DNA from 3 places in the Halomonas sp. DP8Y7-3 genome. Region 3 is predicted to be linked to each of the others. Evidence: predicted binding sites of a transcription regulator. Region 3 holds the regulator's gene; each other region holds the start of a gene.
What was found. The regulator FNR, encoded in region 3, switches genes on or off when oxygen is low (the NO sensors DNR and NnrR bind a similar motif). The targets are predictions, from matches to a motif close to TTGATNTANATCAA.
Positions count from the first base shown of each region.

Region 1: a site for FNR is predicted at 1,125-1,138, ahead of KUV86_RS19525 (OmpW/AlkL family protein). Genes of this name have one in related genera too.
Region 2: a site for FNR is predicted at 1,533-1,546, ahead of hemN (oxygen-independent coproporphyrinogen III oxidase). Genes of this name have one in related genera too.

Region 1 covers NZ_JAHVIO010000019.1:426,108-429,384, forward strand. The annotation lists gene KUV86_RS19520 (OmpW/AlkL family protein) at 402-1,010, shown strand; gene KUV86_RS19525 (OmpW/AlkL family protein) at 1,213-1,854, shown strand; gene KUV86_RS19530 (gamma-glutamylcyclotransferase family protein) at 1,966-2,466, opposite strand; gene KUV86_RS19535 (YqcC family protein) at 2,632-2,976, opposite strand; gene KUV86_RS19540 (amino acid ABC transporter ATP-binding protein) at 3,040-3,277, opposite strand, start outside.
Region 2 covers NZ_JAHVIO010000004.1:153,611-156,887, reverse strand. The annotation lists gene KUV86_RS05905 (c-type cytochrome) at 906-1,223, opposite strand; gene hemN (oxygen-independent coproporphyrinogen III oxidase) at 1,641-3,026, shown strand; gene KUV86_RS05895 (adenosylcobalamin-dependent ribonucleoside-diphosphate reductase) at 3,261-3,277, shown strand, end outside.
Region 3 covers NZ_JAHVIO010000009.1:265,490-268,766, reverse strand. The annotation lists gene KUV86_RS10915 (heavy metal translocating P-type ATPase) at 1-389, shown strand, start outside; gene ccoS (cbb3-type cytochrome oxidase assembly protein CcoS) at 386-625, shown strand; gene KUV86_RS10905 (sulfite exporter TauE/SafE family protein) at 635-1,321, shown strand; gene fnr (fumarate/nitrate reduction transcriptional regulator Fnr) at 1,480-2,220, shown strand; gene ttcA (tRNA 2-thiocytidine(32) synthetase TtcA) at 2,500-3,277, opposite strand, start outside.

The sequences.
Region 1 (3,277 bases), on a different contig from region 3:
GTATCCCCTGCTCGCCTGAGGCGTCATCCAGGGCAATTGACCGCCCCGTGTTGGCTTTCTCACTGCTGTCCCCTGGCCTTCTAGTCCCTGGCCTTCTGGCACCTGGCCTTCTGACCTCTAGCGTTTGCCCCTCGGGCCGTCGCTCCTGCGCCGTGGACTCAGCTTTTGTCTCGTGGCACTCCGCTGTTTGGCCCGTCACACACCCCAAATGTGCAAAAAAGTTGTACAGATTTGACTCACTGACACGGCGCCAGCTCGTTAGTTCCATAGTTTTTCGCTAGTTACCCCTATCGAACCGATTATTTATTTCTACAAGACATTTAGAAACACTGTTCGTAAACTGTGCCCTGTACAACATAGCTTCACTTTTCGAAGCCATAGGATCATCAAGGAGGTCCACCATGAAAATGACACGACTGATGGGAACCGCTGCTCTTCTCGCCACCACTGCTTTTGCTGCGCAGTCCGCCATGGCCTACCAGGCTGGTGACTTCTATGTGCGCGGTGGTTTTGAGAAGGCCGATCCCACTTCAGACAATGGTGACATCGCTGGTCAGGACATTGATGTCTCCGAAGAGAACGGATTTGCCTATGGTGCAGGCTACCTGTTCCACGACAAGTTCGGCGTCGAGCTGAACGGCTCCGAAGCCATGGAGCATGATATCGCTGTCGGCGGCGGCAACATTGGCAGCGTGGACCGCACCCCGGTCAACCTGATGCTCAACTACTACCCGCTGGGTGGCGTCGAAAACGCCCGCGTCCACCCCTACGTTGGCGTGGGCATGAACTACACCCACTTCTCGGACGAGAGCTTCAACGCCGAATTGGATAGCTCCTATGGCGCGGCCGCACAGGTTGGTCTTGACCTGAGCGTCACTGACAACCTGCTGGTGGGCACCTACGCACGCTACGCTGACGTCGACTCCGATATCGAAGTGAATGGCAGCGACGTCGGCGAAGCCGAAATCGATCCGATGACCATCGGTGCAGGCGTCACCTACCGCTTCTAACCAGAAATAATTGAAAGACAGCGTCTGATTTCCATAGATCGCTGACACCACGGCGCCTGGCTTTCCAGGCGCCGTTTTCGTTGGCCAATCCATTGGCATGAACCGAAAGAGGTATTGAGGCAGGTCAATAACTGCATTCTCACTACAGCATAGACTGGCTCACATCGGGTCCGCCCATTCGCCAGTACGCAAGGAGAACTGCATGCGCCATCCCCTGGTCACTACCGCACTGATTGCCACCCTTGGCTCCGCTGCCCTCGTCAGCACACAAGCGCTTGCCGACTATGGCAAGGGCGACTTCTATACCCGCGTCGGTGTGGCCAAGGTCAAGCCTGACTCCGACAACGGTTCCTTGATGGGCGGCACCATGGATACCGATGTCCATGACGACAACGGTTTTGCCTTCACCCTCGGCTACCGCTTCCACGACAAGTTTGGCGTCGAACTGCTGGCCGCCGAGCCCTTCGAACACGACGTGGACCTGAACGTGGGTGGCACCGATATTGGCGCAAGCGTCGAGCATCTGCCGCCGACCCTGACCGTGCAATACTATCCCTTCGGTGGCACCGCTTCCCGTGTCCAGCCCTATGCTGGCATCGGCGTCAACTACACCCACTTCTCTGATGAAGACATCGACCTCCAGGGTGCTGACCTGGACCTGGAAGAGTCCTGGGGCTGGGCTGGCCAGGCGGGCCTGGACCTGCTGATCGACGATCACTGGGCGGCCAACATGGCGGTGTGGTACCTGGACATCGACAGCGACGTCGACCTCAATGGCGAGGATATCGGCGAGATCGAGGTGGACCCCTACGTGATCATGGCCGGCATCAGCTACCGCTTCTGATCCAGAGCACGTCCGCATACATGCAGCGCCCGCTCCTGCCAGGCAGGCGCGGGCGCTGTGCTGTCAATGCCAGTGGCTGAGCCTGAGTGAGGCTCGAGCGAGGCAGCGGCTCTAGCGGGGATGGTGGCGAGAAAGTCCCAACCTCCCCAGGGTGGCATCATCGAGGTGCTCGACGGCCTCCACCGCTGCCAGCGCCTGGTGGTAGCCTTCGCTCAGGAAGTCACGACCGGCCAGCAGGTGCTCGAGGTACTCGCGGGCGGGCTTGAGCCCCTCCCCCTGGCGCTCGGCGCTGGCGATATACACCCAGGCATCGATCACCCCCTCGGCAGTCTGCAGTGGCAAGCGCTGGCGCGTGTATTCCTGGGGATAGCCTTCGAAGGGATCCATGGACGCGATCTGCTCAGGCACCATCAGCTCGAACAGAGCCCCTTCTACGCGCTCGCCAGCGGCGGGCACCACATTGGCGTGGGCGATTCCCGGTACTTTCGAGGCCTTGTTGAAACGCAGGGCGTATCCCTCAAGGGTCGCAGGCAACACGCGTCGCGTGTCTCCGATACGGGCCTCGACCCGTGCCAGGTTCATGTTACTGCCGTAGGCAAAGTACCAGGGCACGTTTCGCTCCTCATCATCTACGCATGAGTGTTCATGACAGCGTCGGCTGACCTACTGGACACTCTCTAGACCACTACCTAAAACGCTATCTAGAACACTATCTAGAACAGTATCCGCATCACGGTGCGCACCGGCGATACGCGCTCTGCCGAGGCTGGTGCGGTCTCAGTTGTCGGTGATCAAACGGTCAATGTCTTCCACCACCTTGCGCAGCAACACGCGATCCTGAGCGCTGGCCCCTTCCTGAATCAGATAGGCATCTACCGCAGGAGCGACATCACAGCTGGCGGGCAGCGCTGCCTGTTGATCTACCAGCACCTCAAGGCGTGCAATGAACACAAAGCGCAGCCATTGGGGCAGTGACATGGTGTCGATACAAAACGGCTGCTGACTGTTGAATGCCGCCGGCTCAGGCTTGTCCATGCGCCACATGTTGGCGGCTTTCATGGTGGCCTGAAGCTCCCTCAGGGCTGCGGCAAGATCATCATGTACAGTGGGTTCGGTCGGCATGCAGCCTCCCTGTCGTTAAAAATGAATAAGGTTGGGGCTCTGAAGCCAATGGACCGGCCCGCCCTAGCCGGGCGAGAGTGCGTCATCCGCAGGCAGCACCTTGCGTAGAAAATCGCGGGTCCGCGGATCCTGGGGCGATGTAAACAGCACCGAGGGTGGCCCCTGCTCGATAATGCGCCCACCTTCCATGAACACCACACGATCGGCCACGTCCCTCGCGAATGCCATCTCGTGGGTCACCACCAGCATGGTCTGTCGCTCCCGGGCCAGCTGCTTCATCAGTGCGAGCACTTCATCTACC
Region 2 (3,277 bases), on a different contig from region 3:
GAATGACCGCATTGGTTTAGTTTTCATACCTCGTTCGGGGTATTTGGAAGAAAGTCTGCTGATGTGGCTACCACGATTGAGAAAGTATTCGGCCGGACAATCTACTGGGCTATCAGCGAGTGAGCAGAGAAAAAGCCGGACAGGTAGGGGCTGGAGGCGCCGTGCGAAGGGGGGGTGTCGGTAAAGGAAGGAGTCACTTGTGGCGCAGTGTTCCCGCCTTTTCCAGATGGATTTCACTACCATTCAGCGTGAATCGTCACTATTTTTTCAGCGTCTAGGTGTCGATAAATGACTAAATCGCGACATCAGACTGACCCACCGTGACGGCAATGTGTCTAGCAAAGGGGGTAGATTGGGATAGCGAGGTAATATTTTCAGGATGTGATGCGGGTACCTCGGGAGCGAGAAAAATGTATGATTTTTCTGGAATATTAAGAAATGATTGTGTGGTCAGAAATGCGTGTTTTAGCAAAGTGCTTAAGGAAGCCTCTCTCCTGGGAAACGGATCGACGGGCGTGCCGCCATGGAGCAAATCTCGCTGAAGTATGTCTGGATAGTCGTGGCTCTTGATAAATGGCGCAGAAGCATGTCGTTAGCGTCGCGGGCATAGCAGGGGAGATAGCGCGCCAGGGGGTATGTCACGTGCGTCATGACGTCTCTTTGTGACACCCGACACGGTCATCAGCGGCTTGCGCCGCATGGCTATCCGCCTCGTGCCTCCCGAAAGGCCCATGTGCCAGCAGGCCGTGGGTGATAGCCGCCATTGTGAGGCAGGCATCATGGCGGTGGTGGTCGTCATGTGCTGGCACGAGAGCCCGGCCTGGCTGAGGGTTGCTGGTACTGCAGGACACCGGAAGCTAGAGAGAACGCTTCGCGTGGTGGCCTAGCAGCCTAGAGACCTGGTGTCAGGGCGTCAGTGAGGAGTAGTAGGCGGCAATATCGGCGATGTCTTGATCGGACAGTGCTGCCGCCTGGGGGGCCATGATGGCGGACATGCCGCCGCTGCGCTGGCCGTCGCGGTAGGCCTTCAGCGCGCCTTCCAGGTAGGGCGCATTCTGTCCTGCCAGGTTGGGATAGATGGGGCCAGTGGCCTTGCCATCGGTGCCATGGCAGGCGGCGCAGGCCCCGACCTTGGTTTCACCGGCGGCGGCGTCGCCAGCGGCTTGGGCAGTAAGACTGAACAGGCAGGCGGCGCCAAGCGCGGCCAGGGGGAACCATTTCATGATGAGCGCTCCTCGGGATTGTGTCTGCGGACGGGCAGCGTGGGCAAGGCATGCCACGCCGCTAGCCGAGTCTGTCCGGGGTCGTTGTGTCGGCACGCCAGAGCTGCCGGAAACCCTTGGGACTCTCGAGTATTGGAGCGCTCAGCCACAATACCCTATGACGCTGGTCAACTTTCGCTAGGGAGAGGTAGTCGCTACGCACTATGCTTGATGGGGATCAAGGGAATCAGACAGGCATCATTGCGGTGGCGGCCGTCACGCGCTAGCACCAGAGACCGACCTGCTTGAGGGTGACGTCCTGGTACTGATTTGATGCAGATCATGTCTGGCTTCGTCTATCGGAGCCAAGCCGAGATGACGTGAGACAATGCCGACAGATGCCGCCGTCGGGCGGTCGTGTCACGAGAGGCCTTGTCGATGTCATCCGATGTATTGCCGTTTCAGCGCAGCCTGGTCGAAAAGTATGATCGCCCCGGCCCGCGCTACACTTCCTACCCCACCGCGCCGAATTTCCATGAGGGCTTCGGCGTCGATGACTATCGACAGGCGGTACAACGCAGCCAGCAAGGAGAGCCAAAGCCGCTGTCGGTGTACGTGCACGTGCCCTTCTGCGAGAGCCTTTGCTACTACTGCGCCTGCTCCAAGATCATTACCCACAATCGCGAGCGTGCCGCCGAGTATCTGAACCTGCTCAAGCGCGAGATCGCCCTGCAGGCCGAACTGTTCGATAACGACCGCGAATTGACTCAGCTGCACCTGGGCGGAGGCACCCCCACCTTTCTGACCAACGCTCAGTTGGCCGGGCTGATCGACAGCCTGGCGCAACACTTTTCCTTCGCCCCAGTGTCCCGTCGTGAATTTTCGCTGGAAGTGGACCCGCGCACGGTAACGCCCCAGCAGATACATGAATTGCGGGCCATGGGCTTCAATCGGTTGAGCTTCGGCATTCAGGACTTCGACCCCCTGGTACAGAAGGCGGTGAATCGGCTGCAGAGCGAGGCCCAGGTAGCGGCGCTGATGGATGCCGCCCGGGAGGCGGGCTTCGCCTCGGTGTCGGTGGATCTGATCTACGGGCTGCCGCTGCAGACCCGCGACAGCTTCGATACCACGCTGGCCAAGGTGGTGGCGCTCAGGCCCGATCGTATCGCCGCCTACAGCTACGCCCACCTGCCATCGCTGTTCAAGGCGCAGCGGCTGATCCGTGACGAGGACATGCCGCCGCCTGGGCGTAAACTAGAACTGCTCGAGCTGACCATCGAGCGGCTGACCCAGGCGGGCTACGTCTATATCGGCATGGATCACTTTGCCTTGCCCGAGGATGAGCTCAGCCTGGCCCGTGAGAATGGCACCCTGCAGCGCAATTTCCAGGGCTACTCGACCCATGCCCAGTGCGACATGATTGGCCTGGGGGTGACATCCATCGGCAAGGTGGGCGATGCCTACAGCCAGAACGTCAAGACCACCGCCGAATACGCCGAGCACCTTGAGGCCGGGCGGCTGCCGGTGCTGCGTGGGTACCGCTTGACCGCGGAGGACCAGCTGCGCGCAGAGCTGATTGCTGCCCTGATGTGCCACGGCGAGGTGCGCTTTGCCGAGTTTGAAGATCGTCATGGTATCCACTTTCAGCAGCACTTCGCGGCGGCGCTGAACCAGCTGGAAGAGATGCGCGAAGACGACTTGATCGAGATCAAGCAGGACGCACTCAGGGTGCGCCCGGCAGGCCGGCTGATGATGCGCAATCTGGCCATGGCCTTCGATGCCTACCTGGTGGCGGAAAGTGGGCGCTTCTCCCGCACCGTCTAGGATGCGCCGGACGGTTGGCGTCCCCGCCAGGTCCTCGCCGGTCCCGGCGTGACCGTTTATGCGCCAAAGGCAATTTAAAAACCGGGCCTTCCGTGTCCGGTTTTTTCGTTTATATTGTGCCGCCGGCCAAAAATTTAACTATATCTAGTATAGCGATCGACCTTGGCCGTAACGCGCGTCGACGCCCTTGTTACCTCGTTTCTTTGCCGGCAATTTCATCGGAGACATGTGTTCATGACCACATCCGCCAA
Region 3 (3,277 bases):
AAGCGGGAGAGGTCGTTGCCATGGTGGGAGATGGCATCAACGATGTGCCCGTTCTGGCCGGGGCGGACCTCGCCATTGCCGTTGCTGGCGCCAGTGACCTGACCCGCACTCGCGCCGACCTGATCTTGCTCGGCGAGCCGCTGGAGCGTATCGTCCAGGCTATCCATAGCGCACGCCAGACGCGCCGCATCATTCGCCAGAACCTCGCCTGGTCAGTGCTCTACAACGTCGTCGCGCTGCCCGCCGCCGCGCTGGGCTTCGTGCCTCCGTGGCTCGCCGCCATCGGCATGTCGATCAGCTCGCTGCTGGTCATAGGCAATGCCCTTCGCCTGCGACGCGCGGCGCCGCCATCATCCTCACGTCTTGCCGTAGCGGCACATGCTCAATGAACATTCTCTATCTGTTGATACCGCTGTCGCTGATCCTGTTGAGTCTGGCGGTATGGGCGTTTTTCTGGGCGGTTCGCAACGATCAATTCGACGATCTGGAGGGGCCTGCCTATCGCATCCTGTTCGAGGACGAAGACCCGCCGACACCGAACCCATCCAGAAAGCCGGCAAGAGAGACGCCGGTCGATGACGCAGCAGCCGACGAGCATGATTCCACGCCACCCCCTGGATCCTGAGCAGAACGCATGAACCCAGTAGGTCTAGACCTGCCGCCCGCGATGGCGGCGTTTGTCTTCGGGCTGCTTGGCGGAGCACATTGCATCGGCATGTGCGGCGGTATAATGAGTGCCCTGACCTTTGCCATTCCCCCGAGCATGCGCCACCCTATTCGTGTAGGAATTTTACTACTCGGCTACAACTCGGGGCGTCTGTTCAGCTACTGCCTGGCAGGCGCTATGGTCGCAAGCCTAGGCTCTGTGGTGGCGCTGGCACCGGGCATGCGGGACCTGCTGCAGGTGGTTGCCAGCCTGATGCTGATCACGATGGCGCTTTACATTGCCAACCTGTGGAAAGGGCTACGCTGGCTGGAGGCATTGGGCCAGCGCCTGTGGAGGTACCTGGAGCCAGCAGGACGTCGCCTGTTGCCAGTGGTCAAGCTACCTCAGGCGATTGCACTCGGGGCCATCTGGGGCTGGCTGCCCTGTGGCCTGGTGTATTCCATGCTGGCATGGAGCATGGCCATCGCAGACCCTGCCCGTGGAGCACTACTCATGCTCTGCTTTGGCCTGGGAACGCTACCGGCACTAGTGACAACAGGGATTGCTGCACGCCAACTGCAGAGTTTGCTGGCACACCCTGCCACTCGATTTATGGCAGCGGGCATGATTGTCGGTTTAGCTGTATGGAATATCCTACAAATTGTAGGAAATTGACGACCATCATATCGCCGCCAGATTATTGAGGCAAAAGAGGTATATGCACCTTTGGCCCAATATCTGCGTGTAGAATAGCGACAATAGCATGCAGCTAGGGCAAGCCAGTTTCCTACATGCCCTGCTCATCATGAACCCCAGACCCACAGGAGCTGCGAATGAGTCCATCGGCCCAAGATCGACGGCGCCCCATGCTACATGAGACTCGTTGCGAGTCCTGCAGCTTGAGTTCCCTGTGCCTTCCGTTGTCGCTGGAGACCGCTGACCTCGAGCGCTTCGATTCCATTATCCGTCGTCACCCTCCGATCAAGAAGGGCACTCGGCTGGTCGAGCAGGGAGATCGCTTCACGAGCGTCTTCGCGGTTCGCTCCGGTAGTCTCAAGCAGATCACCACCGAGGGTAGTGGCGAAGCGCAGCTGACCAACTTCTTCTTGCCCAGTGAACTGGTCGGCCTGGATGGCATCGACGACGGCAGATACCCCGGCAGCGTGGTGGCACTCGAGACCACGACCGTATGTGAGATTCCCTTCGATCGCCTTGACGCCCTGACCCAGACGCTGCCGGAACTACGCGCGCAACTGTTCCGCACCCTCAGCAAGGAGCTGCGCGAAGATCGCCGCATGATGCAGCTGCTGTCGCGCAAGACCGCTGACCAACGACTGGCCTGCTTCTTCCTCGGTCTGTCCGACCGTTTCCGACGTCGCGGCTACTCGCCGTTCAGCTTCCGCCTGTCCATGTCCCGGGCAGATATCGGCAACCACCTGGGACTTGCCGTCGAAACGGTCAGCCGCATTCTGGGGCGCTTTCAACAGCAGGACCTGGTGGCGGTCTCTGGACGGGAGGTCAATATCCTGGACCTCGCCTCACTGTCGAACCTGGCTGACACCGACGCCAGCTGATCCCGCGGCGCTGACAGGGCCTGCGGCCGACAGCGACCGATAGACGTCGTGCCACGCCCCAAGCCCAGCCCCCCTAGGTAGGGCGACGATATACCGGCTCCATCAACAAAAGAGGCCGCATCCCAGGATGCGGCCTCTTGCTATCTTATCGGGACGAGCGTTCAGACATTGAAGAGGGCCACTGCGTGATGTGGCCCTAGCTCGCTTCACGCTTCAGCAGTGCCTTTTCAGCAAGGCATGTTCAGCAGAGGCTCTTCAGCAGGGCGTGTTCAGGCGAGCTTAGTCGGCATCAACGATATCAATACGCCGAGCCTGGCGATGCGCCTGCTCGGCCTCCAGCCCTTCAAAGTCGAACAGCTCGCGGTCCGCCAGCTGCGAGGGTGCCACGTTGGTCACGGCCTTGAACATGCTCTCCAGGCGCCCAGGGTGCTTGGCCTCCCACTCTGCCAGCATTTCCTTCACCACCTGGCGCTGCAGGTTGGGCTGCGAACCGCAGAGATTGCAGGGAATGATCGGAAAGGCCATGGCATCGCTGTAGGCCTGGATGTCCGCCTCGCGGCAGTACGCCAGCGGCCGGATGACAATGTTCTTGCCATCATCGGACAGCAGCTTGGGCGGCATGGCCTTGAGACTTCCTCCGAAGAACATGTTGAGGAACAGCGTCTCGAGAATATCCTCGCGGTGGTGTCCCAGGGCAATCTTGGTCGCACCGATCTCTTCCGCAAAACCGTACAGCGACCCTCGGCGCAGTCGCGAGCACAGCGCGCAGGTGGTCTTGCCCTCGGGGGTCTTTTCCTTCACCACCGAGTAGGTGTCACGCTCGAGGATGTGGTAGTCCACGCCAATGCTGTCCAGGTAGTCCGGTAGCACGTGCTCGGGAAAGCCGGGCTGCTTCTGGTCGAGGTTGACCGCCACCAGGGAGAAGTTCACCGGCGCATTGCGCTGCAGGCTGCGAAGAATCTCGAGCATGGTGTAGCTGTCCTTGCCGCCGGACAGGCATACCATGACCTTGTCGCCTTCCTGAATCATGCCGTAATCGATGATGGCGTTGCCGGTC